DNA from 3 places in the Acidobacterium capsulatum ATCC 51196 genome. Region 2 is predicted to be linked to each of the others. Evidence: riboswitches for the same ligand, from Rfam matches in the RefSeq annotation. Region 2 holds a riboswitch; each other region holds the start of a gene.
The links. A riboswitch is a leader RNA that binds a small molecule or an ion and turns the genes downstream of it on or off. The one in region 2 is predicted to bind cobalamin.
Positions count from the first base shown of each region.

Region 1: another riboswitch for cobalamin. It lies ahead of ACP_RS10070 (ribonucleoside-diphosphate reductase subunit alpha); the one in region 2 lies ahead of ACP_RS02755 (TonB-dependent receptor).
Region 3: another riboswitch for cobalamin. It lies ahead of metE (5-methyltetrahydropteroyltriglutamate--homocysteine S-methyltransferase); the one in region 2 lies ahead of ACP_RS02755 (TonB-dependent receptor).

Region 1 is NC_012483.1:2,463,500-2,473,375, reverse strand. Features, by position in the region: gene ACP_RS10075 (sensor histidine kinase) at 1-2,572, opposite strand, end outside; cobalamin riboswitch at 2,758-2,952, shown strand; gene ACP_RS10070 (ribonucleoside-diphosphate reductase subunit alpha) at 3,055-5,433, shown strand; gene ACP_RS10065 (ribonucleotide-diphosphate reductase subunit beta) at 5,446-6,468, shown strand; gene ACP_RS10060 (hypothetical protein) at 6,637-7,491, shown strand; gene ACP_RS10055 (glycoside hydrolase family 3 protein) at 7,722-9,876, shown strand, end outside.
Region 2 is NC_012483.1:647,154-657,029, forward strand. Features, by position in the region: gene ACP_RS02725 (Ca2+-dependent phosphoinositide-specific phospholipase C) at 1-190, shown strand, start outside; gene ACP_RS02730 (hypothetical protein) at 255-1,460, opposite strand; tRNA gene ACP_RS02735 (tRNA-Asp) at 1,886-1,962, opposite strand; gene ACP_RS02740 (hypothetical protein) at 2,088-2,402, opposite strand; gene ACP_RS02745 (M48 family metallopeptidase) at 2,502-3,428, opposite strand; gene ACP_RS02750 (hypothetical protein) at 3,833-4,375, opposite strand; gene ACP_RS02755 (TonB-dependent receptor) at 4,572-7,076, opposite strand; cobalamin riboswitch at 7,104-7,340, opposite strand; gene zwf (glucose-6-phosphate dehydrogenase) at 7,542-8,909, opposite strand; gene ACP_RS02765 (SGNH/GDSL hydrolase family protein) at 9,106-9,876, shown strand, end outside.
Region 3 is NC_012483.1:3,400,365-3,410,240, forward strand. Features, by position in the region: gene ACP_RS13940 (mechanosensitive ion channel family protein) at 1-1,135, shown strand, start outside; gene metE (5-methyltetrahydropteroyltriglutamate--homocysteine S-methyltransferase) at 1,188-3,464, opposite strand; cobalamin riboswitch at 3,592-3,793, opposite strand; gene ACP_RS13950 (aldo/keto reductase family oxidoreductase) at 3,852-4,745, opposite strand; gene ACP_RS13955 (TetR/AcrR family transcriptional regulator) at 4,841-5,470, shown strand; gene ACP_RS13960 (TonB-dependent receptor domain-containing protein) at 5,788-9,381, shown strand; gene moaA (GTP 3',8-cyclase MoaA) at 9,512-9,876, opposite strand, start outside.

The DNA of each region.
Region 1 (9,876 bases), 1.8 Mb from region 2:
GCGCGCCTTCGGTGGCGTTGGGCAGCAGGCGCGAAACCACCTCAAGCTGCACCGAGACTGCCGCGAAGCCCTGGGCCAGCGTGTCGTGAATTTCGCGTGCGATGCGGGTGCGCTCGCGCAATACGGCCTGAAACTCTGAGCGCACACGGCGCACGCGGCGGCGATATTCAAGGTAGATCAGCAAGGCCACGCCGAGCACCAGCAACAGGCGGAACCACCATGTCTGGTAAACCTGCGGCTCCACGGTGATCGCGACCACTGCAGCGTTCTGCGACCAGAGGCCGTCCTGATTTGAGGCCAGCACGCGAAAGGTGTAACGCCCGGGCGGCAGGTTGGTGTAGTAGGCGGTGCGCTGGTTTCCGGCGTTGATCCAGCGGGGGTCAAAGCCGCTGAGCTGATAGCGGTAGCGCACCTTTTGCGGCGCGGCAAAGCTGAGGCCCGCATAGTGGAAGGCCACGCGCGTGCGGCCCGGCGGCACGCGCAGATGCGCAGCGAGCGGCACAGGTGCATCATCGATGCGCACACTCTCGAGCGCGACCAGCGGCGGCACGCGATCCATGGCCATGTGCGCGGGATTCACCGTGGCCAGCCCCTTGAGAGTTGCGAACCAGAGCGTTCCATTTGCCGCGCGCCACGCTGCCGGATGTCCGCCGCTGCTGCACTCGCTGATGCCCATGCCGTCTGACGCGCCAAATGTGGCGATCGGCAGGTTGCGAATCTGGTGCGCGGCGAAGCGGTTGAGTGCTTCCTCGCTGACGCGATCAATGCCATGCGTCGAGCTGAGCCACAGGTAGCCGCGCGTGTCGCCAAGAATGCCGTAGATGCTTTCGGGCAGACCCGTGGCTTTGGACGAGATGCTGGTGAAATGGCCGTTCTGGTAGCGGTCGAGGCCGCCGCCCTTGGTGGCGATCCAGAGCGTGCCCTGCGCATCCTGATAAAGCGCGGTGACAATGTTGCTGGAGAGGCCATCGGCGGTTGTGAAGTTCTGGAATTTTCCGTTGCGCAGCCGGGAGAGACCGCCCAGCGTGGCAACCCACAGGGCATGGTCGCGGCGGTCTTCAAGCATGGCGCCGATCAGGTTGCCGCCGAGGCCGTCCAGATCGGTATACGTGGTGAATTGTCCGCCGGAGTACCGCGTGAGTCCCCGGCGGGTGCCGATCCAGAGCGTCCCCAGTGCATCGACGAAGAGCGAGCGCACAAAATCATCAGGCAGGCCATCGGCCGTGGTGAAAATGCGCACGTGATGGTTACGAATCTCATCCAGCCCATCGGGAGTGCCTGCCCATAGGGTGCCGTCGCGGCCCGGCGCAAGCGCCATGACGATGTTGCTGGAAAGTCCCTGCGCGGTGGTGAGCGTGGTGAAGTGACCGTCACTGTCGCCGCTGAGCCCGGCTCCGTTGGTGCCTGCCCAAAGGGTGCCATGAGTGTCCTGCGTGACCGAGAGCACATAATTGCCGGCCAGGCCATCGCGAACCGTGAGGCTGGAGAAGGCCAGACTGCGCAGCACGCCGAGTCCATTGGATTCAAAGCCGAGCCACAGATCGCCCTCGCGGTCTTCATAAGCTGAGAGCACGATGTTGCCGGCCACTTCGCTGCGGCTCGGCAGCGATTCCATCAGGCCGTTGGCAAAGCGCGCCAGGCCGCGATTGGTGCCGATCCACAGCGCGCCTTCACGATCATGAAAGAGAAAATTGATCTGGCCCGAGGGCAGGCCATCTTTTATTCCGTAACGGCGGGCGTGATGGTGGCCCACGAGGAAGAGGCCTTCATCCGTGCCGACCCACATGTTGTCTGGCGAAGTTGTCGAAGGCGCGAGCGCGGAGACAAAAAAAGGACCGGACAGACCCAACACGTGCAGCGTGCTGCAGTCTTTTGCCGTGCATACTTCTACGCCCGTGGGGGTGCCAGCCCAGAGTGTGTGCCCGGGGCCGGGCGCCATCGCCTGCACCGGGACACGCGCGCCCACCACCACGAAATGGCTGGACCCGGCTGCGGCGCGCAGCAGGCCCTCGCTGCTGCTCACCCAGAGCGCGCCATCCGGCGTTTGCAGCATGCTGCTGGCCTCGGTGAGCGTGGCCTCGGTGGCCAGCATGAAGCGGCCCCCGGTGAAGCGCTCAATGCCGGAAGCTGTCAGCGCCCAGATGTCTCCGGCGCGGTCCTGAAAGGTGGCATAGGTCTCGCCGGTGGGCCAGGAGTGAAAGTGCCCATTGCGCTCGCGGGCGACGCCGGCTGCCGTGCTGATCCAGAGTGTGTCTGAGAGCGAGCCGTCTCGGCTCTGCATGAGGTGATAGATGAGGTCGCTCGGCAAGCCCTTATTCTTCCGGCTGGTGAAGGCGGTGAACTGCTCGCCGTCAAAGCGCACCAGTCCTCCTTCAGTGGCAGCCCATAGAAAGCCGTCACGCGTCTGCAAAATCGAATGGACAGTGTTTTGCGGCAATCCGCTCTCGGTCTGCCAGACCTGCGCGCCATCCTGCCGCAGCGGCACGCGCGGGTCGAGCGCGCGAGCGGCACAGGCGCTCAGCGTGAGGGCAAGCGCAAACAAAAGGCGGCGCAGATGCAGCGAAGAATTCATGCGGGGCAATGCTCTCGCCATGGTACACAGCCGAGGCTGCGGCGCTCTGCATGAAGCCTTGGCCGCGCGACACATTTTGCGCAAACTGCGCCACTGAAAGCACATGGACGCGATTCACACAGGGGCTTCCACATTTGCACAAGCACCACAATATTTAGCGTTTGACTCACCCAGATGTGCCTGATACGGTGGTTTTACTTCGCGGTGCCGGATCGAGAAATCCGGCTGAAAAGGGAATCCGGTGCAATTCCGGAACTGCCCCGCAGCGGTAAGCAGGAACGAAAGCTCCAAGGGTAAGCACTGGCCCGGGCATGGGCTGGGAAGCGGGAGCAAATAGGCAGCCTGCGAGTCCGAAGACCTGCCACGAAGACATTCGCGGAATCTCCGAGGGGAGAGGATGTGGCAGTGGTGTCATGTGCCTGCAGCACGGGCATGCGCTGTCTCTTCCTTCTTTTGTCGTGTGGAGATGAAGGAGAGCAGTAATGGCGACCACCCACCCCAGCGTATCGGGCACTCTGCCCGGTTTCCCGGCCAAGGAAGAAATTCCGGTAATGCACGTTCGCAAGCGCAACGGCGAGCTTGAGCCCGTGGACGTGAACAAGATTGTGCGTGCCGTGCAGCGATGCAGCGCCGGGCTGTCGCAGGTGGACGCCATTCGCGTGGCCAGCAAGACGATTGGCGGCCTCTATGACGGAGCCACGACGCGCGAATTGGATGCCATCTCGATTGATACGGCGGCCTCACTGATCGCCGAGGAGCCGCAGTACTCCAAGCTCGCGGCACGGCTGCTGCTGGGCACGATTTTGAAAGAGGTCGCCGGGCAGAACCTGCACTCGTTCTCGCAGTCTATTGAATATGCGCATCAGGAAGGCGTGGTGAATGCGGCGACGGCTGAGTTTGTGCGTACCCATGCTCGCAAGCTGAATTACGCGATTGATGAGCAGCTCTCTGACCGCTTTGAGTTCTTTGGCCTGCGCACGGTCTATGACCGGTATCTGCTGCGCGACCCGCTCTCGCGCAAGGTGATTGAGACGCCGCAGTACTTCTTTTTGCGTGTGGCCTGCGGGCTCGCGGGCACGCCGCATGAGGCCATCGAGTTCTACCGGTTGATCGCCTCGCATGACTATATGCCGAGTTCGCCGACGCTGTTCAACTCCGGCACCAAGCATCCGCAGATGTCGTCCTGCTATCTGCATGATTCGCCGTCTGACTCGCTCGAATCGATCTACGACACTTACAAAGACGTGGCGCTGCTGTCGAAGTTCTCCGGTGGCATCGGGCTGGCCTTTCACCGCGTGCGCTCCGAGGGGTCGCTGATTCGTGCCACCAACGGCTTGTCGAATGGCATTGTGCCGTGGCTGCGCACGCTCGACAGTTCCGTGGCCGCAGTCAACCAGGGCGGCAAGCGCAAGGGTGCATGCTGCGTCTATCTGGAGCCGTGGCACGCCGACGTGGAGCAGTTTCTCGAACTGCGCGAGAACACGGGGGATCTTTCGCGCCGCACCTACAATCTGAATCTCGCGAACTGGATTCCCGACCTTTTCATGCGGCGTGTGGAAGAAGACGGCATGTGGTCGCTGTTTGATCCCAAGGTGGTGCCACAGTTGCCCGATCTGTATGGCGTGGAGTTTGACGCGGCCTATGAAAAGGCCGAGGCCGAGCAGCTCTACGCCCGCCAGATCAAGGCGCGCGACCTGTATGCGCGCATGATGCGCAGCCTGGCCGAGACGGGCAACGGCTGGATGACCTTCAAGGACGCCTGCAACCTGAAGTGCAACCAGACCGGCAAACCGGGCAATGTGGTGCATCTCTCCAACCTCTGTACCGAGATCACTGAAGTGACCTCACGCGACGAGACGGCGGTGTGCAACCTCGGCTCCATCAACCTGGCGCGGCACGTGGCCAATGGCGCTTTTGACTTTGAGAAGCTGGCCGAGACGGTGCGCGTGGCCGTGCCGATGCTCGATCGCGTCATCGACATCAACTACTACCCCGTGCATCAGGCAGCGAGCGCAAATTCACGCTGGCGGCCCGTGGGCCTTGGGTTGATGGGCCTGCAGGACGTGTTCTTCCAGTTGCGGATGCCATTTGATTCGCCTGAAGCACAGCAGCTTTCCACGCACATTCAGGAGGAGATCTACTATCACGCGCTCGCGGCCTCCTGCGAACTGGCCGAGAAGCAGGGTGCACATCCTGCCTTTGCGGAAACGCGTCTGGCGGCCGGACAACTGCAGTTTGATCTGTGGGGTGTGAAGCCGGCGGATGAAGCGCGCTGGAACACGCTGCGCGCGCGCATCCAGCAGCATGGCGTGCGCAACTCGCTGCTGATCGCCATTGCGCCGACAGCGACGATTGCCTCCATCGTGGGCTGCTACGAGTGCACGGAGCCGCAGGTGTCGAACCTCTTCAAGCGCGAGACCCTCTCGGGCGAGTTCCTGCAGGTCAACCGCTATCTGGTTACAGACCTGAAGGAGCGCGGCCTGTGGAACGAGGAACTGCGCATGCGCCTGAAGCTGGGCGAGGGTTCGGTGCAGGCCATCGATGGAATTCCCGACGACCTGAAGCAGATTTACCGCACCGTCTGGGAGCTGCCGATGCGCGCCATCATCGATCTGGCCCGCGAACGCAGCCCCTTCATTGACCAGAGCCAGTCGCTGAATCTCTTTGCCGAGTCGCCGAATATCGGCCGCCTCAGCTCGATGTATATGTATGCGTGGAAGAGCGGCCTGAAGACGACCTACTATCTGCGTTCACGTCCGGCGACCCGCATTGCGAAGACGACGGTGGCCAGCGCCAAGAATGCCACAGCCGCCGTAGCGTGTTCTCTTGAAAATCCAGGCTCCTGCGAAGCCTGCCAGTAAAAGGAGTTGGTGATGTCCTCTGTACAAGCGCCAGAAGCGATTCTCGATCCGGGCCTCTGCCTGACACTGCGGCCAATGCGGTATCCGGTGTTCTACGACATGTTCCGCGATGGCATCAAGAACACCTGGACGGTCGAGGAAGTGGATTTTCAGACCGATCTGGTGGACCTGAAGCAGCGGTTGAGCCCGGCCGAAGTGCACCTGATTCAGCGGCTGGTGGCATTTTTTGCCACGGGCGACTCGATTGTTTCGAACAATCTGGTGCTGAATCTCTATAAGCACATCAATTCGCCTGAGGCCCGGCTTTACCTGTCGCGGCAGTTGTATGAAGAGGCCGTGCACGTGCAGTTTTATCTCACGCTGCTCGACAACTATGTGCCTGACCCGGAAGCGCGCGCGGCAGCCTTTGCGGCGGTCGAAAATATTCCTTCCATTTCAAAGAAGGCTGACTTCTGCATGAAATGGATGGACTCGATTCAGCAACTCGACGAGTTGAAGACGCGCGAGCACCGCAGGCAGTTCCTGCTCAACCTGATCTGCTTCGCGGCCTGCATTGAAGGGCTCTTCTTCTTTGCGGCGTTCGCTTATGTCTACTTTCTGCGCTCCAAGGGTCTGCTGCATGGGCTGGCGTCGGGCACCAACTGGGTATTTCGCGACGAAAGCTGCCATCTGGAGTTTGCCTTTGAAGTCGTGAACGTGGTCCGCAGCCAGGAACCCGACCTGTGGGACGCGCAACTGGAGGCCGACATTGTCGAGATGCTGCATGAGGCCGTCGATGCCGAGACGCAATTTGCTGAGGATCTGCTGAGTGGTGGAGTCGCTGGGCTTTCCGTCCGTGACATGCGCCAGTATCTCGGCTATGTGGCGGACTCGCGCCTGCAACGGCTGGGCATTGCGCCGGCCTTTGGCGTGAAGAATCCTTTCTCCTTCATGGAACTGCAAGATGTGCAGGAGCTAACCAACTTCTTTGAGCGCCGCGTCTCGGCCTATCAGACCGCTGTGGCGGGAGAAGTCGCCTTTCACGAAGATTTCTAAGAAGATTTTCGGGCAGCCTTCAAAACACCATCCAGAGGCTCGTGCTGTTGGTAACCTGGCGGCACGAGCCTCGCTGCTTTTACCCGGCTTATGCAGTTCTCCGTCATCCACGCCGCGCCTTCGCATGTGTTACGCTGAGGCGCATTTAGTTTGCTGTGAGTGAATGGAATGGAACAGGAATGGCACCCACTGACGGCCGGGGAGGTGCTGGAGCGCACCTTTCAGATATATCGGGCGCAGTTTCGTTTATTCGCTTCTTGTGCGGTGGTCGCGGCCGTCGTGTGTACGGCAGAGGCCGCATGGCGGGAGTTCGGCACCCATCGATGGTCCGCTGAGTTTTCCGCTCCGGGACCAGCCGCCGTTTGGCAGGGAGCCTGCTCGCTATTGGATGTATACGTGGCGCTGCTGGCGTATGCGCTTCCCTTGGCTGCAATGACCTTTGCAACGGCCGCGCTGCTGCGGGGCAAGCACATCGGAATGGCAACCTCATACCTGCAGGTATGGCCCCGCGCATTTTGTTATCTGCGTCTGAGTGCCGTGGCGGCGTTGGGAATGACGTGGCCGCTTCTGGCGCTGCTCGTGGCCTTTGCGGCGTGGCAGGCCTGGGCCATGCCCGGCGCGGTCTCGTGGCCATGGCTGCTTCTGGAGTATCTGATTGCCATTCCAGCCTGTATCTGGCTGTTGTGCCGCTATGCCCTGTGCATGACGGTCTGCGTGGTCGAGAAGCAGGGGATTGCGGCTTCCATGCGGCGCAGTGTTCGCCTCTCTGAAGGGCTTCGGCTCAAGATATTCCTGCTCGTGCTGCTGGTCTATGTGCTGAGCATGGTGTTTCGCTTTGCTGCTTCAGTGCCGGTACTTGAAGCTTTTCCGCATCTGCCCGGGCATCTGCCGCTTGCGGCCAGGGTATATGAACTGGTCACTGGATTTGTCCTGACCCTGTTGAGCGTACCCATTTACGGGATCGGCTTGATGATGATTTACATGGACGCCCGCATTCGCAAAGACGGCTCGGTCTGGCAATGAGCGCTCCCGCACGTTGTTGTCTCGTGGTCCGAGGGCTCTATCCGGGCACAGAGTAGGATGGGTTTTTAGTCGAAAGCAGGCGCCCCAGCCAACTCTGTGAATAATTCTTAATAGCTTTTGCTCGCTCGATTCGCTTTAATAGTTAATCGATTGACTGGCGGTTCCTGCCACGGCCGGAATCGCAACCAAGATCACGGGACCACCCGGTAAGAAGATGTTGTTTGCTTCTCATGTCGCAAGCCGCAGCAGACTTCTGCGTGGACCCGAACTCACTTGAGGGGAAGATGCAGAACCGTATGCTCGCTCTTAAAAAAAGTTTATGGCAGGCCCTGGCTGTCACGGTGGCGTTGCCGCTGATGATTTCCAGCGCCCTTGGCCAGGCTCCGTCGCCAAAGCCGACGGGTCCCTGGATGAATCCATCGCTCTCGGCCAGCCAGCGCGCCGATCTGGCGCTCAAGCAGATGACGCTCGATGAAAAGCTGGCGCTGCTGCACGGCAACGGTATGGCCGGTGTGCCCAACTGGCAGATGCCGCTCACGCGCTTTGCCAACGGTGGCGCCGGGTATGTGCCGGGCGTGCCGCGGCTCGGCATTCCTCCCATCGTGATGTCAGACGCGGCGTATGGCGTGCGGGGCAGCGGCGCGAATGGCCGTTACTCGACGGCGCTGCCTTCTGATCTCGGTCTGGCCGCGAGCTGGGACCCTCAACTGGCCTGCCAGTATGGCGGCGTGATCGGCAGCGAGCTGCGCGCGCAGGGCTATGATATGACGCTCGGCGGCGGCGTCGATCTGACGCGCGATCCGCGCGACGGACGCGACTTTGAGTATGCAGGCGAAGATCCGCTGCTGGCTGGCACCATGGTCGGCCACCTGATGAAGTGCGAACAGGCCCAGCACGTGATTGGCGACATCAAGCACTATGCCATGAACGATCAGGAGACGGGCCGCAACATCGTCAACGCGATCATCTCGAAGAAGGGCATGCAGGAAAGCGATCTGCTCGCCTTCCATATCGCCATTGGTATTGCGCACCCCGGCGCGGTTATGTGCTCATACAACCGCGTCAATGGCGACTTTGCCTGCGAAAACAAATATCTGCTGCGCGACACCCTCAAGGATGCATGGGACTTCAAGGGCTTTGTGTTGTCAGATTGGGGTGGCACGCACAGCACGGTCAAGGCCATCAAGGCCGGTCTCGACAACGAAGAGCCCATGGATACCTACTTCGGCGCCAAGCTCAAGCAGGCAGTCGAAGATGGCCAGGTTTCCATGGCTGAGATCAATGACAGCGCGCGCCGCGTGCTCTATGCCGAGTTTGTCTCCGGCGTCGTCGATCATCCGATTCAAAAGAGCGTCGTGAACGTTATGAAGGGCTTCCACGTCGCGCAGAAGGTGGAAGAGAAGAGCATCGTTCTGCTCAAGAATGACAACCACATTCTGCCGCTGAACAGCGCGCATGTACATAAGATTGCGCTCATCGGCGGTCACGCCGATATCGCCATGCTCTCCGGCGGCGGTTCCGCGCAGGTTGACCCTCCGGGCGGCAACGCCATTGCTCCTCCAGGACGCCGCTTCACCTACTGGCAGGCGCATATCTGGTTCCCGACCTCGCCCCTGAAGGCTCTGCGCAAGGCCATGCCGGGCACGCAGATCAACTATGATCCTGGCACCGATCTGGCTTCGGCGGCGAAACTGGCCAGCAGCGCCGATGTGGCGATTGTCTTTGCTCACCAGTGGGAGTCCGAGGGCATGGACCTGCCGAACCTCTCGCTGCCGGGCAATCAGAATGAGCTCATCGAGCGCGTGGCGGCGGCCAATCCCCACACCATTGTGGTGCTCGAAAATGGAAGCGCCGTCACCATGCCGTGGATCAGCAAGGTACAGGGCGTAGTGGATGCCTGGTACGCCGGCAGCAGCGGTCAGCGGGCTCTGGCAGCCGTGCTGGTGGGCAACGTGAACCCCTCGGCGAAGCTGGCGATTACCTTCCCGCTCAATGAGCAGGAGCTTCCCCGTCCGGTCATTGCTCCGTTGCCGGCCCGAGACAAGGGGCAGGGTACGGGCGCGGTAAATGGCAAGACAGACGTTGCCTCCACCTACTCGGTGAACTACTTTGAGGGCGCGAAGGTGGGCTACAAGTGGTATCAGGCCGAGCACAAGCCGGTGCTGTTCCCCTTTGGCTTTGGCCTTTCCTACACCACCTATGCCTACTCGGGGCTCAAGCTGGAGAACAGCGGCAGCCAGCCGGTCGCCACCTTCACCGTGAAGAACACGGGCGACCGCGCGGGCACCGAAATTGCCCAGGTCTACGCATCGCTGCCCGCAGCAGCCGGCGAGCACTATCGCCGCCTGGTGGGTTGGGACCGCGTGAGCCTCGAACCCGGACAGT
Region 2 (9,876 bases):
GAAGAGCGTCGGGCCGGCCTACCTGGCAGGACATCCTTCACTGCGCGGTCGCGTGCTCTTTACCAATGCCACGCCCGGCCAGCCGGACGCCGCATTCATTGAACAGAACAGTGCATCTGCCTCGCAAATCAATGCCCTGTCAAAAAGGGATATAGGTGCGCGGCCTCGGCCACTTCAAGACACTTGCTGATCTGACTTTCGTTCGGCGCCCGTTCCCATTCGCAAGTGGATGGCCTCAGAACGAATCTGAGGCATCAGCGAGCAGAGTGACCCCTGATTCCTCCCGAACTATTCACTTTTAGTATCAAGCCCCAGCCATAGTGGCTACGCCCCTGGGGGAACTCATTCGTGAGAGCCACATCAATTTGATTCGCGCCTTTTTTTAGCGGCAACACAAACGCCCCGTTCTCCAGAGAGAGCCGGCCATCCGGGACCTTTCTCGCGTCAGGCGGATAGTAGTAATTTTTGCCGGCAAACACAAGCTTTCCGTTCGAAAACACCCATACTGCCCGCAACCAACCGATGGAAGCCTGTTCGTCCTGATCGCGGTTGGCCGCGATTGTCGTCTTGAGCCAAACGATGGACGCGCCCGGCACCGGCACGGGAGAACCGTAACGGCGGCTCACGTTGATTGCGCCGCCGCGTTCGGGCTTGATCCTCGCCCACAAGTCCGATGAAGACGGCATCTCCGCCAGTGTGACTTCATGGTTCGCGGGCAGAGTAGAAGGGGATGAGATTAGCCAATCTCGAATAAATCCCGGAGCCTTCGCGGACGGATCGGGAGCCGGATGCGGTGAAAGGTGGCGGACGGCATTCGGGGTTATGACCAGATTGGCGTACATAGCTTGCCCCTCAAACGAAATGCTTCCTGTTTGTGTGTCGCCTTCCAATTCGCTCACCTTCAGGGAAGGTGAAAGCTCATTGTTGATGTAGACGTCCATGCTACGCCCGGAAATGACCAGCTTAATATGGTTCCATCCCGTCTCCCGCACAGGCGCCGATGCCTGATATTCAGGGTAAAAATCCCAAAGCATCACACCGTCGGTGACCGGAGCGTACTGAACACAATCATCAGAAGGAGGACAATTGGGCCCTGGACGCAGATAGAGTTTCTCGGCCGAAGCCGCGTTCCGTCGGTGAAATTCAATGCCTGGAATTCCGCTTGCGTTCGGGTCAATTTCTGTATCAAAGCTAATTGTCCCGTTCCGGAAAGCCACCCCCTTCAGGACCGCGCTGCCACTCCTCACATCAAGAATCCCCTGAGGAAATCCCTCATGCGCAAGGAAAGCAACATCACCCTCCGCATGCCAATGCGCCGAAGTCATAGGGATCTTTGTAGCGCCGTAAGCCCAGCATGTCTGGAACACCACGAGGAGCGGCAGGATGCCCAGAATGAAGCTACCGACTCTGGCGAAAGCAAGTGCTACAGCACGGCGCCGATTTTCAACTGATGTACGCATTTAATTTCTCCCCCGCCTGGCCTACTTTGCCGAACCCTGCGATTGCATAGCTCATAATGTTTTCCAATTTGATGTTAGAGCTAAAGCTTGAGAAGCGACAGCGCAGGTGTCAGACCTGCGCCATACCTCTGTCGACGGCGAGAACCTACGCGCGGCAGGCGTTGACCTTAAAACAGCGCAGGAGCCCCTCATCACACGAACTCACGGATCACGCTCGATGTGTGCACACGAGCCATCTCCGCGACGAGGCGCGAGACCAACAATCGGTTGATGACGACGGTTCTTGAGGCCGGTAAGAAGAAACTCCCAGCACCCGCGACGGGCGCGAAGGGGGGAAACGAGAAAAGGTGCGGATCGCTCCAGCACCCTCAAAGGTGGATCCCTATTTTCCACTTGCCATAAAGCCTTTAGTTTCTGAGGCTTTATGGCGGGGACGACGGGGCTCGAACCCGCGACCTCTGCCGTGACAGGGCAGCATTCTAACCAACTGAACTACGTCCCCAATTGCTACTTTTTCAATATAGCAGAGGACGGTCTGTTGTGCAGGCTCGGGGAGTGGAAATCTCGATCTCTCTGCACTTTGTCGCCGCCCGAACTATACTGCCCGCCGAACCGTCTGCAGAGAGATCAGAGTTGCTGACGCCACCACGGAGTCTTCTCTGAACTGATGTAGACAGTGCGGCCGCCGCGCGCCAGCCAGAAGTCGTACTCAGCATTTTCTGCGAACTGCGAGCACGGGGGCCAGCTGTCGTCGATTTCGAGATGTGTTGGGCCGTTCGGACCGACCAGCGTGATCTGGCCGTTGCCACAGTTGACGACCTTCTGCCGCATGAGCGAAAAGGTAGCCCCTTTGGGCGTGACGTCCTGTGAGAGCTCGTTGGCGTATTTGGTGAGGAATAATGTCGCCACGATCAGTACGGTCCAAAGCAGGATTCTACGCATCTGGTTCCCTTGGCCGTCTCCCGATCCACTGCAGGACGGCTTTTGCAATCTACCCCTAAATTAGCACTCCTCGCGGAAATGACTATTCCACTTTCGTGACTAGTTGGAGGTACCGTCGATCTGCTGACGGTGCAAGGTGGGAGGCTCTTCGCTGCCGGGATTATTGGTGCTCGCGCGCCGCAGCGAGGGGCGCTGACTCTTTGGCGGGGCGTGCAGCTTGCGACGGTTTTCAATGCGAGCGAGCCGTGCCTTGACCTGCTCAAACTCCGAAGTGTCTTCAAGATACTCGCGGCGCGGCGGCAGAATATGGGCGATCTCCTGCTCGGTGGCCTCAATACGGTCGGGCGTTTGCGGATGGGTGTCGAAAGCGCGCGCAATGATGCCGGGCTTCTGCTTCTCCAGCGCCTCGATCTTTTCAAAGAAAGAAATCATGGCTGTCGGATCGTAGCCGGTGCGATAGAGATATTGGACACCGAGATAGTCCGCCTGCGCCTCGAACTCCCGCGAGAACTGCAGGAAGGTAATCGGAATGGCTAGATTTGCCGCCTCGTAAATGCCATAGCCAGCCCACCCTCCCATGAAGATGAGCGGCACGCTACCAATCTGGGCGTAGTGCATGCGCGTCATTTCACGTGCGGCATGGTGCGCGGCGACGTGGGCAATCTCATGCGCCATGACAGCAGCGAGTTCGGCTTCGTTGTCCGCAGCGAGAATCAAGCCCGAGTTGACATAGAAGAAGCCGCCCGGCAGCGCGAAGGCATTGATCTGGTTGGAGTCAATGACCTTGATGGTGAACGGCACCTTGGCATCGGAGTTCTTCACCAGATTCTGGCCAATGCGATTGATGTACTCGTCCACGACGGGATCTTTGATGAAGTGAGTGCTCTTGTCGATCTCGGCGGCGTACTGCTGGCCCATCTCAATTTCGGCGCGCTCGCCGTACCAGTTGCCGAGACCGCGGCCGCCGATCTTGCGATCTCCAACCGCGTTGACGTCTTGAATGCTGCCTCGCCTGACACCCGGCATCACTCCGTCAGGGCGGGGCTGAACGCCCTGAGGCGGGAGCTGCGGGTTGGGGATGGGCTGCACTGCGGGAGGCCGGTTTTTATCGTTATTATTGTGGCTATCTTCAGCCGGCTGCTCTTGCAGAGCAACTGCAGATGCGGCCGTGCCGGTGGTGGTTTGCGGGGCTGAAAAAGCAGGCAGGAGCTGAGCGGGAGCTGTTAGCGGAAGGCTGAGCGCGACGCACAGAAGCAGGCCATGAGAGATACATCGGGCTCTCTGGTGTGAGAGAAGATGCCTGCGCTTTGCCATCACCATGCCGAGACTCCATGCCAGAACTTCAGGCTGAGACTTCGCTACTTTCGCGGCCTCTTCAGTATGCGCCGCCGGGCAGAAACTTTGCTGCCCGACAGGCAGCGCGGCTCGCTTCAATTCAACTGCTGCAGGCGCGCAATGAGTTTCTGCGCCAGATTTTCGCCACTCTCTGACCACAACAGCCGTGTCGCGGCGCCTGCATTCTTCTGCATCAGGGTCGTCAGATCCACAAGCTTCTGCACATTTTTTTTGACGTAAGCGGCGCTCTCAGCGCTCAGGGCGACCTCTTCCTGAAGAAATGGCGTGTCGGTGCCGAGGTCAATGCGAATCTGTCCGTTCTGATCAAAGGATCCTTCATCAAATTGCGGGCCGAAGCCTGTGACGCGCACCACGCGCGGTTCGAGCTTCCAACCCGGCTCTTCCCCGCCCTCTTCGCTGGGCGTCCAAAGCTCCCACTCCACCTCAAACTCGTAGGCATAGTCCTCATGCAGAGCTTCCATGGCGCGAGCGATGGCTTGAGCGGGTTCCGCGTTCTCCTCAGGGTCTTTGTCGCTATGCACCCACTGATAGATGGGTGACTCATTCCAGCTGAGAGGATAGACGGTCGCAGCCTTCACTTTGTCAGTACCGCCGAGAGCAGCAAACTGCTGCAGCACTCGGTCGAGTGCCCCAGGAAGCTGTGGGAATCGAAAATTTGCGTACCAGAGACTCAGATAAAGCTGATCGGCCATACTACCCAGTATAAATTTCAGCAGCGAATGGCGGAAATTACTCCCGTGCCGCGTCACAAACAGAACAGCCCCGGACGGAACCGTGTCCGGGGCTGTGGCTTTCTGCGAGCGGGCTGCTCAGCTACTGATTCGGCTCATGGCCGAGCGCGATGCGCAGGCCGGTGCGGAAATTAAAGGGCAGCGAGGTGTATCCGATGGGTGCGATGTGCTGGTCGCTGGTGAGATTGTTGAGCTGCGTATAGAACTGCGTGCGGCGGCCCACCTGATAGGTCAATGCCAGATCAAGCTTGGCATAACCGTGATCGAGGTTGCGATTGGGCAGCAGCAGGTTACTGCCGTCCGGCGCGCCGGCGTAGTCGCCAAGAAACGTCGAGTCATCGCTGCGGCTGGCGTAAGCGCCGGTCAAAACGCCGGTCCACTTGTTGCCGGTGTAGGTCACCGAGGTGAAGCCGGTGTGCGGCGGCCTGCGGAAGGGTCGCGCGCCGACCAAGGGATTGTAGGCGCCGATGGGAATGTTGGGGAAGTTGGCATTGAAGCTCGGCGAGAGCGCATCTGAGGTGAAGGACTTCTGTACGACCGCATCGGTGTAGGTGTAGCCGGTGCGCACGAAGATGTTGGCGTTAACGCCGTATTGCAGCTCAGCATCGATGCCCTGCGAGCGGAAGGCCTGCGAATTCACATAGAGCGAGTATGCGCCGTCTGCATTGAGTTGAGCTTCGAGCAGCTTTTGCTGCGCGGTGCTCAGGTTGGGTAGAAGCTGCGGAATCAGTGCGGCTCCGACAGACTCGACCTGATTGCCGAATTCATCATGGAAGTAATCGAGACGAAGCAGGACGTGCTGGTTGAAGAGATTCTGCTCCACACCGCCGTCATAGGTACGTGCCAGCTCCGCGCCAATGGGGCTGATGTGATCGGCGGCTACGGTCTGCTGCCCACCATTCTTGTTCAGGAAGTCATAGAGCGAACCGAGTTGCTGCAGCAGCGTCGGCTCCTGATAGCCCTTGGCATAATTGAAGGTCACGCGGGTTCCGTCAAAGATGCCCTTGCCCGGCTTGATGAGGTAATAGGACGCGCCCACGCGCGGCGCGCCGACGGTTCCGTAGAGATCGTTTTTCTCAATTGTGCCGCTGGCCGTGTAGAAGAGGCGGTTGTTCAACTGGCCGTTCAACTGGCCGTTGTAGTCGTAGTTGGCGCGCTCGAGCTGGTCGTTGAGGAAGTAGGCCTGCGAATACTCAGAGCCACGCTCATCTTCAAAGCGAAAGCTGCCGGTGAGCACCAGTGCCGGGCTGAGGGTGTAGTTGGTCTGCGCGTAGAGATCGTCGCGCAGATTGGCGTTGTCAATCACATTGGGATAGACGCCGTAATTGGCAGGCGAGTAGTTCATGATGGCCTGTCCGGTGACAGAGTAGCCGTTCGCGCCGCGAATCGTGACGACATTGCCGTAGTAGTTCCCGCCTTCGTAGTCGGGCGTCAGATTGCCTGCCGGGTAAAAGACCTCAGACTGCTCGCGCTTGCGCACAAGACCATAGCGCACCAGGCCGGTCCAGGCGCCGTTGAAGGAGTGGGTCAGCGTGCTCGAGAGAAAAGTATCCTGATCGGACTCTTTGCCGTCGTTCGAGAGGCCAAAGAAGGCATACGTGCCGGGCAGATCGGTCGCGCGGTTGATTTGGTGGACGATGACGCGCAGGCCGGTGTTGGCGCTGAGGTCATAGCCAAGATTCGCGACGGAGGTGATGAGGTGATACTCATCGTTCGGGATGGAGTTCTGCGTCTGCAGGTCGCTGAAGGCCCCGTAATAGTCAAGATTGTTGCGCATGCCGCCCAGTTGCACCTGGTTGCGGTAAGTGCCGAAGTTGCCGCCGTCGCCCTCGTAGAGCAGGCTGGGAAAGGGCGTGCTGCCCTGTGGCGTCGTGAAAGCAATGACCCCGGCGGCGGCATCGGCGCCGTAGAGCACGCTGTCAGGGCCGCGATAGGCCTCGACATGATCGATGCCCGTGGTGGCGAGCATGGAATAGTCAAACTGGCCCCCGATGTCTTCAATGGGCACGCCGTCGAGGATGACACGATTGGCGTTGGAGTTGCCGCCGTGAATGAAGACTGAGGTGATGGCGCCGCGCTGGCCTGACTGCACCACATTGAGTCCCGGCAACTGACGCAGAGCATCCACCATACCGGCGCGGTTTTTGAAATCGGTAAAGCCAAGCGCACTCACAGGGGCTGAGACCTGCGCCTGCGGCGTGGGGTTTCCGGTAGCGGTGACGATCACCTGCTGCCGCACCCAGGCCGGCTCCAGCGTGACATTCTGCACCACGTCATCGAGCTTGCCCGCATAAAAGCTCTGCGTGGTGATCTGGCGAAACGAGTTCCCTGTCGCCAGCACGTAAAAGCGGCCGCTCAGCCCACTGAGCAGCTCGTAGCTGCCGTCGGCATGCGAGCGGGTCACCTTGACGACGTGGCCGTTGTGCATGAGCGTGACGATGGCGTTGGGAATGACCTCGCCCACAGGATCAGTAATCGTGCCATGCACGGTGACGGCGCGGGCGGCGCAGGGCGCCAGCAAGGCGAGAGAAGATGCGCAGAGATAGACAGCCAGCCGGCGAGCCGCACGGCAAAAAGCATGAGCCATAGTGTCCTCCGTTCCCCTCGGAACGCGGTGAAAAAGGCGCATGGGACCGGTCTCCTGACTTAGGCGCTCATTCCCTGTGGAATCGAAGCCGGGCGGCATCGCGGAATCACCTTCCCGGAGCATCTGCTCCAGTGGCATCCTACGCCCGGACCTCTGTGTGCCCTCTGTATTCAACAGACGAGAAAGCACACGAACGCGCTTACAGTTGCGGGGCAGTGGCGGATTTTCACCGCCTTCCCGAACATCCCAAAGCGTTTACGAATAACAACGGAGCAGAAGGGCGTAGAACCAGCCTTCCGCAGAAGTTTCCGGGCAACGCCGGAATCTCTTTTTATAACCGTGCCGTAACACGGTGTCAAAATTTTTGACCGCCGCGAAAAGCTCACGAGACGCACAAAAACAGAAGCCGGAGCCAGCGTGCGTAACTGCACCCGGTCTCCGGCCTTGCGGCTCAAATACAAGAGGTTAGCGCGGGTTCAACCAGCCGCCAACATCCTCAGCCAGCCGATTCGCCTCTACAGGACCCCAGGTTCCCGGCTTGTAGCCATGCACCTGCGGCCGATGTTGCAGAACGTCGTCCAGCAGTTCCCACGAGCGCTCAACATAATCTTCACGTGCAAACCACACCGGATTGCCACAAGCCGCGTCATCGAGCAGTTCCTCGTACGGCAGCAGGTCGAGTTCCCCGCACTGCTGCTCGGCATTCAGCTCGGTCATGCAGCCGCGCAGACGCTCGCCTGCTTCTTTGATCGAAGCGCCGATGGCGATCTCAGGCTTGGGGCTGAGGCGAAAACGCACATAGTTCTGCGGCGTCACCGTCTCTGAGAAAACAGGCGGCGTCTGCCGCAGTTTGGCGGTGATTTCAGTCGCGGTGATGGGCAGGTTTTTGCCGGTCCGAATCAGGAACGGCACATCACGCCAGCGCCAGGAATTGACATGCACTCGGAGCGCCGCAAAGGTCTCCACATTGGATTGCTGCTTGACGCCCGGCTCATCGTGATAACCCTCGAACTGGCCCAGCACCACATCCTCAGGGCGAATGGGCTGCACGCTCTTGAGTACCTTGGCGCGCTCATCGCGCAGCGCTTCCACGTCGGGGCACGGAGGCGCCTCCATGGCGATATTGCTCAGCAACTGCATGAGGTGGTTCTGCACCACGTCGCGGATGGCGCCCACGCCGTCGTAGAACGCGCCGCGGCCCTGGATGCCAAACTGCTCGGCCATCGTGATCTGCACCGACTCGACGTACTGGCGGTTCCAGACCGGCTCAAGAATCGAGTTGGCGAAGCGGAAGAAGATGAGATTCTGCACCGCATTTTTGCCCAGGTAGTGATCGATGCGGTAGATGTTCTCTTCAGGGAAATACTGATGAATCTTGTCATTCAGCGCGGCGGCCGATTGTCTGTCATGGCCAAAGGGCTTTTCGATCACGACGCGCGCACCCTCGGCGCAGCCCGACTCCTTGAGGTGCTGGATGACGACCGCGAAGAGGCTGGGAGGAATCGCGAGGTAGTGGAGCGGAGACTTTGCGTCCCCAAGCGCGGCCCGCACCTGGCGAAAGGTTCCAGGATCGGCGTAGTCGCCGTCTACATATTTCATGCGGTCGAGCAGCTTGGCCAGCCCCTCAGGATCGATGCCGCCGTGCTTTTCCACGCTGTCTTTGGCGCGTGCCTTGAGTTGATCGAGGTTCCAGCCAGCTTTCGCTACGCCGATGACCGGGCCCACCAAGCGGTCGCGCTTGGCCAGCCTCTGCAATGCGGGAAAAATCTGTTTGTAAGCCAGATCTCCCGTTGCGCCGAAGAACACTAATGCGTCTGAGTGTTGAGTCTCCATTCGCCTTCCTTTGTAAACCTTCCCCTGTTGGATGTCACTACAAGCCGGAAAGGGGCAACAGAAACCGCCGCACGCCGTGATGCCGGCCATATCGTTGGCAGAGTGGCACGATCGGCCACGGATTCTGTAAAAAGGATGCGACCGGCACATTCAGTTCCAGCCACACTCTGGCTGCTTCTATCGGAGGATTTCCCGCATGCTGAAGAAATTTGCCTTGTTCTCTGTGATGGCTTCCATCTGCTGTGCGCCCACGCTGGCCGCAAACACTCCGCAATCGACCACCGCCACCACGGCTACGGCTGCTGCGCCTTGCAATCCGCAGGAGTTCGCGAAGATGAAAAAGACCCTGCAGGATTGGCCCGATCTGGCGCGCTACCGTAAGGCCGACGTGGAACTGCCTCCTCCTGCGGCGGGCGTATCACGTGTGGTCTTCATGGGCGATTCCATCACTGACATCTGGGGACGCATGAAGGGCACAGGCGAGTTCTTTCCGGGCAAGCCTTATGTGAATCGCGGCATCAGCGGGCAGACAACGCCACAGATGCTCATCCGCTTTCAGCAGGACGTGGTGAATCTGCATCCGGCCGTCGTGCTGATTCTTGCCGGCACGAATGACATTGCGGGCAACACTGGGCCCACCACCAACAACATGATTGAGAACAACTACCGCTCCATGGCTGAAATTGCAGAAGCCAATCACATCAAGGTGATCTTTGCTTCCATCACGCCAGCGGCGGCTTATCCATGGCGGCCTGGCATTGATCCGGTGCAGCGCATTCATGAGGTGAACGAATGGCTGCGGCAGTACTGCAAGCAGAATGGATTCGTCTACCTCGACTATTACGACGCGCTGGCGCTGCCCAACGGCGCCATGAAGCCGGGCATCTCGTTTGACGGCGTTCACCCAAATGCGAAGGGATTCGCCATCATGGCTCCTTTGGCGGAAGAGGCGATTCATAAGGCACTG
Region 3 (9,876 bases), 1.4 Mb from region 2:
GATTCTTACCCTGCGGGCAACGGTGGCGCGAGGCGAGCAGATGGTGAAAACGCCGTCGCCGTCCGAGGCGGCAGCTGCGGCGAAACCATCCAGGGCGAAGAGCGGATCGCTCAATGATACTGCGAATGTGCGCAAGCAATACGATGATCTGACGCATAACTTCCAGTCGATCGTTGCGGCCTCGGTGCCTTTGAGCAATGAGTTGCTGGAGCTGGACCAGATGCAGGCGGCACTGCAGTCATGGCGTGCCTCTGTGGATGAGGAGTATCGCGAGATACTTACCTCGCTACTGACCCGGGTAGCCGTTATAGCTGCGGCTCTGATTCTGATTTTTGTGCTTGGCACGATCTGGCGTCGCATAACGGCCCGCTATGTGACAGACCTGCGCCGCCGGCGTCAGTGGACCGTGCTGCGGCGGCTCATCATGGGCTTCTTGACAGGCATCATTCTGATCTTTGGCTTTGTGACTCAATTCAGTTCGCTGGCGACGTTTGCCGGCTTCATTACCGCGGGCCTCGCCGTCGGACTGCAGACCATTCTGCTCTCTCTTGCTGCCTACTTTTTCATCATCGGGCGCTACGGTGTTCGTGTGGGCGACCGCATCACGATTGCCAATGTGACCGGAGATGTCATTGAGGTAGGGCTGCTGCGCTTCTACGTGCTCGAAGTCGCGTCCAATGGCAGCTTGTCGGAAGCTACCGGACGGATCGCTATCTTTTCCAACGCAATTCTCTTCCAGGCGCTCACTCCTCTTTACAAGCAATTGCCGGGCACGGAATATACATGGCATCAGGTCATCGTGAAGCTGGCCTCAGACAAGGACTATCGCACGGCCGCGCAGCGCATGATCGAGTGTGTGCAGCAGATTTACGAAACCTATCGCACTCATGTGGAACATCAACATCGCGCGATGGAAAATTGGATGGACATGCCACTAGATCCTCCGCATGTGCAATCGAGCATTCAGCTACTGGATGGTGGACTTCAGCTCTGGATTCGCTATCCGGCGGCACTGCGGAGAGCGGCTGCCGAGGATCAGAAGCTATCAGAAGCCCTTCTGCAGTTGATTGCTTCTGACGAAACCGTGCGTGCCGCGGTCGTGAATCCTCCCGTGATTCAAGCTTCTACAAAATAGATTGCTCCAACCAGACATGGCAGCAGGACGAGTGCCTGCTGCCATGTGGTCTTTACGCGCCGGCTTCCTCTCGCAGCCGCTCCGCCGCCGCGCACAAGTTGGTGAGCGCGGCTATGGTCTCCGGCCACTTGCGTGTCTTCAACCCGCAGTCCGGATTCACCCAGAGCTGCCCGGGCTTGAGCACCCGCGCGGCGAGCCGCAGCAATTCGTGCATCTCTTCCACGCTGGGTACGCGCGGCGAGTGAATGTCATACACGCCGGGCCCGATCTCATTCGGGTATCCATGCTCGCGAAACGCGTCGAGCAGTTCCATGCGCGACCGCGCCGCCTCCATGGAGATTACGTCCGCATCCAGCGCCGCAATCGACGGCAGCACATCCTCAAATTCGCAGTAGCACATGTGCGTATGAATCTGCGTTTCGTCGCGCACGCCGCTTGTGGCCAGCCGGAAGGCCTGCACGGCCCACTCCAGATAGGCCGCCCAGTCGGCGCGGCGCAGCGGAAGCCCCTCGCGCAAGGCCGGTTCATCCACCTGAATGATGCGAATGCCGGCGGCCTCCAGATCCTGCACCTCGTCGCGCAATGCCAGGGCGATTTGCCAGGCGATCTGCTGCCGGGGAATGTCATTGCGCGGAAACGACCACTGCAAAATCGTGATGGGCCCCGTCAGCATGCCTTTCACCGGGCGCTCGGTCAGGGACTGCGCATAGCGGCTCCACTCCACCGTCATCGCGCGCGGCCGCGACACATCGCCAAAGATCACCGGCGGCTTCACGCAGCGCGAGCCATAGCTCTGCACCCAGCCGTTTTGAGTGAATGCGAAGCCCTCTAGAAATTCGGCGAAGTACTCCACCATGTCATTGCGCTCGAACTCGCCATGCACCAGCACATCGAGCCCGATGGCCTCCTGCTGCCGGATGCACTGCGCGGTTGCCTCGCGCAAAAACGTCTCATATTGCCCGGCCGTCTCATGCCCGTGCTTGTGCGCCGCGCGATGCTTGCGCACCTCCGATGTTTGCGGAAACGAGCCAATGGTCGTCGTCGGAAAAAGCGGCAGTCGGAGCTGGTCCCGCTGCACGCGCGCCCGCTCGGGATAGGCTGACGACCTCGTGAAGTCGCTTGCCTTCAGCGCGTGCAACTGCGCCCGCACGGCGGCGTTGGTTGAGGATTCGGCCGCGGCGCGGTCCTGGATCGCTGCCGCATTTTCTGCAGCAGCGGCTGGGTCGCCCGTGGCCAGCGCTGTCAGTTCAGCCAACTTTTCTTCGGCAAAGCGTAGCCAGCCGCGCATCCGTGCGGGCAATTGCGTTTCGCCGCGCAGAGTATGCGGCACGTGCAGCAGCGAGCAAGACGGAGCAGCGATCACTCGCGCCTGCCCGAGTTTGCGGGCGGCCTGCCGCAGCATGGCGTCAGCAGCGGAGAAATCAGTCAGCCAGATGTTGCGGCCATCCACACAGCCCACGCTCAAAACCTGATCCGGGTGCAGGGCGTCGATCACTTCCTCTATCTGCTCGGGAGCGCGCACCGCATCCACATGCAGCCCTGCCGTATGGGCGGCAATCGCCAGTGGAAGATTGTCGCCCAGCCGCTCAAAGTAGGTGGTGAGCATCAGCTTCACCGGGCTCAGGGCGAATGCGGCATAGGCTTTCCGGAAGATCTCCGCTGCGCCTTCCGGCAAATCCGTGGCGAGAATGGGCTCATCCATCTGCACCCACTCCACGTTTTCTGCGGCAAGCTCGGCCAGAACCGCCTGATAGGCGGGGATCAAGCGATCTGTAACTGTGAATGGGTCAAATGCGTCTACACCCTTGCCCAGAAGTAAAAGTGTCAGAGGGCCAATCAATACCGGGCGGGTTTCAATTCCGAGCGCACGTGCCTCCCGCACCTCGCCGAGCAGTTTGGCGCTGTTGATTTTGAAGGAGAGTCCTTCGCTCCACTCCGGCACCAGGTAGTGGTAGTTGGTGTCAAACCATTTCGTCATTTCCATCGCGGTTTGCTCGCGGCTGTTGCGAGCCATGGCGAAGTAGCGTGGAAGTGTAACCGTGTCTGTGCCGAATCTTTCCGGTGTCGCCCCCAGCAGCACCAGCATGTCGAGCACCTGGTCGTAGAGCGAGAAGTCGTTGGAGGGAATGAAGTCGATGCCGGCGGTCTTTTGCAACTCCCAGTGGCTCTGACGTAGTTGCCCCGCGACATTTTGTAACTGTTCTTCAGTGCATTTACCGGTCCAGTAATCTTCGAGTGCAAACTTCAGCTCGCGCTGCTGGCCCATGCGGGGAAACCCAAGATTGGCGGTCTTGAGCGAAAGGGAAGTCGATGCTTCATCGGTGGCCATTTGGTTCTCTCCTTGTTACATGAAAGAACCACCCATGCGCAGGCACACCCCTGGGGCATGCATGAATCACCGTTCCAATCCACGAGAGCGGCATTCTCGGCGCACCCATGGTCAGCGTCCAGCGCTTCCATGGTGGTGGCGGCAGGCCGGTATTCGGACTCTGGGCAATCTACCGGATGGCCGCTTCCCATCTCCTGAGGAGACAGTGCTTGGCTTGCGCCGTGCCACCTTTCGTTCCCATCACCGCTGCGGGACAGCGCCGGATTTACACCGGCTTCCCGTTTAACAGATCGCCCGTGAGCGATCTGACCTGCACGCTCCCAGTCTACTGAAAAGCATGCCCGGGTGCGCGATTCCCGTGCATCCGGGCGGGCTTGGTGAGGGTTGTTAGTGCGCAGCTTGCGCAGGAGTGGCAATGGCGTTGAGCCGCGCCAGCACTTCGGGGGCCAGCACAAGATCGGCAGCCGCCAGGTTCTCACGCAGGTGTGCGAGCGATGACGTGCCGGGAATCAATAGAATGTTGTCTGCACGATGCAGCAGCCATGCGAGCGCGACCTGCATGAGGCTCGCGCCCAGCTCTGCCGCTACGGCCGAGAGTTCGTCCGACTGCAGGGGCGTGAATCCGCCGAGCGGGAAGTAGGGCACATAGGCGATGCCGTCTTTGCCCAGAGCGTCGATCCACGCATCTTCGGTGCGATGCGCGAGATTGTAATGGTTCTGCACGCAGACGACGGGAGCGATCTTGCGGGCCTCTTCCACCTGCGAGGGCGTAGCGTGGCTCAGCCCGAGGTGCCGGATGAGCCCCTTGCGCTGCAGTTCCGCCAGTGCGGTGAAGCGTTCTTCTATCGACTCCTCTTTGGGGACGAAGCGGTCGCCCATCAGGCGGAGGTTCACGACGTCGAGCACGTCCACGCCCAGGTTGCGCAGGTTGTCGTGCACGCCCTGCTGCAGATCTTCGACGCTTTGCGCGGGATTCCAGGAGCCGTCTTCGCCGCGCCTGGCGCCCAGTTTGGTCACGATGGTCAGCTCTTTGGGATAAGGATGCAGCGCCTCGCGAATGATCTGGTTGGTCACATGCGGGCCATAGAAATCACTTGTGTCGATGTGGTTCACACCCGCGTTTACTGCCTCGCGCAGCACGGCCACGGCCTGATCCCGATCCTTTGGCGGGCCGAAGATGTGCGGCCCTGAAAGCTGCATGGCGCCATAGCCCATGCGATGCATCGTCACGTCGGTGCCGGATAGTGTGAAGGTACCGCCCAGCTTCTTTGCCTCAGTCATACATGCTCTCCAAGCCCTCGCAGAGGGCGGTTGATTGCAGAAACTTTCTGCTTCCTGTGTTTAGATGAAGCTATCTTCAGGTTTGGAGTTCGCATTTGCCCCGCGCCACAAAAGCTACACTGCAACCGCGTAAACAGCCCGCTCAACAGCGCTCGTCGGAAACAGTAGAGGCGATTTTGCAGGCGACCATTCAGGTTTTGGTCGCCGTGGGCAAAGAGCGTCTCACCACGACGCGCGTGGCACATCGCGCTGGAGTTTCCGTCGGCACGCTGTATCAGTACTTCCCAAACAAGAGCGCGCTGCTGCAGGCCACGTTGCGACGTCACATTCAAGGCGTGCAAACGGCTGTAGAGCACGTGTGCCGTCTAGAGCGGTCGCGGCCGTTGCCGGACATGACCACTGCGCTGGTGGACGCCTATCTCGGTGCCAAGATGCGCAACGTGAAGGAGAGTGCGGTGCTCTACTCGGTCAGTTCGGATGTGGATGGCATGGCTATTGCTCAAGCTGCGGGGAAGCGGGTGCGGCATGCATTGGCTGAAATGTTCGCGACCGCACCGGAAGGCCTGACGAAAGAGCCGGAACTTGTGGCTTCGGTGGTTTCGGCCGCGCTGAATGGTATCTCGCGCCGCCTGCTTGAGTCGAAGTCTCCGGAGCGGCATCTGCCTGTGCTGCGCGAGGAGCTGCTGACGCTGCTGCATGCGTATCTCAGAACGTGCGTGGGCTGAGGGCAGACATCGGACGAAACGGTGTAAGGAGTGCCGGAGATGGTGCCCGGGGCGCTGGGAAATGGAGGTGTTTCCTGCGAGATGCCCGGGCCTGGCGGCGTGCTGAGATTGTTTCTTGACAATCCCCTGGGCGGGAAGATATTGTTCGTCCCATTAAAACAGACCCTTTGAAATCGTTTACATATGGTTCGCTAGGGCGCGATGCATTTGAGAAAACGTTTGCGAGTGAATGCAAGCGTTTACATAAAAGTCCGGAAATTATCACTAACTATTGAGGTCAGAAATTGCGAAAGATCATACAAATTCTCTTGCTTCTCATGAGCCTGGGCACTGCGGCTGCCTTCGGGCAGGAGTTCACGGGACTGGTGACCGACCAGAGCGGTGCGGTAATTCCGCACGCAAAAATCACCGTTCATAACCAGGACACGGGCGTTGATCTGCAGACCATCACAACTGCGGCTGGGAATTATACGGTTCCTTACCTGACGCCGGGGCACTATTCCGTTTCGGCCGAGGCGCAGGGCTTCAAGATAGAAAACAAAATCGACATTAATCTGCAGGTTGGCAAAACGGCGGTGATCAACTTTTCGCTGGCGGTTGGCGCGACCCAGCAAACGGTTACCGTAAACGCGGACCAGGCCCTGCTGGATAAGGGACGGGCCGATCAGGGGGAAGTTGTTGGACAGGAACGGGTGACGCAGTTGCCACTCAATGGCGGCGATCCCGGAATGCTGTCGACATTGATGGCCGGCGCTATCTGGACTGGTTCCGCGCAATGGCAGCGGCCCTTTGACGATACGCAGGCGAATCTATCCGTGAATGGCGGGGGAGGCGGAAATACCGCCTTGATGCTGGATGGTGTGACCAATTCAGCCGCGAGCACGAACAATTCAGGCCAGGCGAAGATCGCCTATGTGCCCCCAACGGATGCGGTGAAGGAATTCAAGATCATCACCAATCCCTATGACGCGAAGTACGGGTTGTTTGCCGGCGGTGTGGAAGACGTGGTGCTGAAGTCAGGAACAAACGACTTTCACGGCGACGTGTATGAGTTTGCCCGGCGGACCTGGCTGGATGCCAATACATGGCAGAACGACTATGACATTCACACCGCGCTGCCAGGCACGGATACGAGGCCTTACGCGACCCCCGATATGAAGTGGGATCAGTGGGGAGGATCTTTTGGTGGCCCGGTGCTGATTCCCAAACTCTATAACGGAAGAAACAAGTCTTTCTTCACGATCGTGTATCAGAATTTCAACGAGGTGGAACCCAATACCATCACCGAGTCGGTCCCGAGTCCTCAGTGGAAGACAGGCGACTTTTCCAATCTCGTGTATTGGAACGGGTCGGGATATTCGCCGATCACTATTTATGACCCTCTCTCGATTCATCAGAATGCGAACGGGCAGTGGGTACGCGACGCGTTTGGACCCAGCGACCCTGTGAATCCGAGTGCGCGCAACGTGATCCCAATGTCGCGTATCAATCCGATGGCGGAGAAGATTATCTCCCTTTATCCCAGTCCGAACACGGCTCCTCCTGGAGGTTCCAATCCATTCGCCAACAACTACACGGTGCCGGGCAATGACACTGACATCTACCGGAATGTGCTGGCGCGGTGGGATGAGGTGATCTCACCGAATGACCGCTTCAGTATTTTGTACGGCTATTGGGAGCGCGAGGAGCATCGCAGCTTTGATGGCTTCACCGGGCCGGAGCAGGAGGGTCAACTGCCGCATGGCGAGCGCAGCAACACCTTCACCTTTGAAGAGACACACGTATTTACTCCGAATCTGGTCTTCAATTTCCGGGCGAATGTAGGTGTGCGCGCGGACTACACTTTCAACGGCCCGCAGTATGACCCCACCAATCTTGGGTACAGCGCACAGCAGCTTGCCGAGATGGGGCCGGCGGCACAGAAGGAGTTCCCCTATCTCGACATCAGTGAGTTCGCGAGCATGGGAACGGACAGCAATGGCCAGACGATCAGCAACCAGCTATCCCTCCTGCCCTCTCTTACATGGGTCAAGAATACGCAGACCATCAACATGGGCCTCGACGTGCGATTCATGCAGAGTGCGGACAACATCGTTCCGGGCGGTAATAACTTCTGGATTGACCGAACCTGGACGCAGTTCAATTGCGGCAGTTGCGGATCATGGGATCCTGCAAGCGGCAATTCCATCGCGTCGTTGCTGCTTGGCAATCCCACCTCGGGCAGTGATGCGATCAACGTGCCTACCTTCTGGTCATCGCATTACTGGGCTCCTTTTGTGCAGGATGACTGGAAGGTGAGCCGCAAGCTGACGCTCAATCTCGGGATACGGTGGGACTTTTTGCCCGCTGAGACCGAGCGGCACAATCGTGGCAACTACGCGTTTGACACCACTGCGGTGAACCCCATCAACAGCGAGGTTTCCGTCCCCGGATATAACCGGATTCTGGGTGGCGTCACCTATCTGGGCGTGAATGGAGCGCCGCGCGCACCTTACAAACTGGATCTCACCAATATCCAGCCGCGCGTCGGCTTTGCTTACGCCATTCATGACAAGACGGTGATTCGCGGAGGCTTTGGAGAGTCGATGCGCGCTCCGCAGAATGCGCCTTCCACCTTCGGCTTCAGCGCCAGTACGAGCTACATTGCGTGTGATCCGGATCATCCGGGATGCACGTATCCCAATCTTGCCAATCCGATATCCAATCCCTACTCGTCGGTGGTGCAGCCGGCGGGCGCTTCGGCCGGGATGCGGGAGATGCTGGGCCAGGGGCCGTGGTTCCTGAACCCGCACTACAGAACCCCGAGCTTCTGGAATTACTCACTCGGAATTCAACATCAATTTCTCAGAAATAACATCGTCAATATTGCCTACGTGGGATCACAGCTTTTCAACGGCGACAGCAGCGATAACATCAACCATCAAAATGCGGCGGCCTATGTCACGTGCAATCCGCAACAAGGCGGCCGCATTGAGAATTGCAGCAATAACAACGTCAGCAATCCGTTCAAGGGCGTGAATGGCTTTCAGGGGTCGAGCGACTACAGCGCCTCGACCATCAGCGCTTTGGATCTGACCCGTCCGTTTCCTGAGTTTGGAGATGTGATTGAGTATCAGTTGAATGACTCGCACACCTGGTACAACGCACTGCAGTTGACGGCCATGCATACCTGGAGCGGCGGATTTGTGCTGCATGGTACCTGGACGTGGTCCAAGACCATGGACTCCGGCGGCTGGACGGATGAGACGTATCGTGTTCCCTACCGGAGCATCGATGCGAACGATTTCACTCACCGCGTCACGCTCTCAGGTGTTTATACGTTGCCGGTGGGCCGTGGCCGCGAGTTTCTCGGCAACGAGAACCGCGTGGCAGACGTGTTTCTTGGCGGCTGGGAGCTGGCTGGGTTGTACATCTATCAGTCCGGGGCTCCCTGGATGATTCCCGGCAATCCCAACGAGGTGTATCTGCACAATGCGTGGGTGCCGCGGCACATACAGCAAGGCACCGGGTTCATCCGTGTCGTCGCGGCGTGTGCCGAGCAGTACCAGGAGAACAGCAACGGGCAATATGTCTTGCAGCAACTGCCGTTTTCCTACAGTGGCACCTGTCCGCAGGGCGCGGATTTTCAGCAGGTACCCAATTACGGAAAGACGCCGAACACGGTCTTCTCCGGCATCCGTATTCCGGGCTCGCAGGAGTTTGACGCCAATATGTCGAAAAACTTTGCGCTGGTCAGAAATCTCAAGCTGCAGATTCGTGTGGATGCCTTCAATGTGTTGAATCATCCCGACTGGGCGGAGAATCCGGACGGCAGCACGAACGATTCGACGTTCGGCCTGATTCTGCGCGGTGTATGGGGGCAAAGTAATTTGCCAAGACAGACTCAGCTCTCTGCCAAGCTCACCTGGTAGCTAGCCGTTCTTACAAAGCGCGATGCCGTGCCGTTGGATGAGATGTTTCATTCGGCGGCGCGACATCGATTTTTTGCGGCGTGAGTGCGCGGAGGTTGCAGACGGATTGAGCGCAGGCATCGGGGCCGGGCTAGCCGCCGATGTGTACCATGCTGCGGGAGGGCTTGAGGAAGCCGGGTTCGCCGATGTGGTGGCGGGCTTCTTTGTGCAGGATGGTGCGCTGAATGAACTCGGCTATGTCTTCGTCGCTGCCGCCGCGCTCCATCACGCCGTAGACGTCATGATCGGACTGGGAGAAGAGGCAGGTGCGGATCTTTCCGTCTGAGGTCAGGCGCACGCGGCTGCAGTGGCCGCAGAAGGCTTGCGAGACCGGGGCGATGATGCCGATTTCGCCAAGTCCATCGTCGAAGGTGTAGCGCACGGCGGTCTCGCTGGCGGCGTTGGGGACGAGGCGCTGCACGGGGCGGAAGGTTTGCAGGCGATCGACAATCTCGC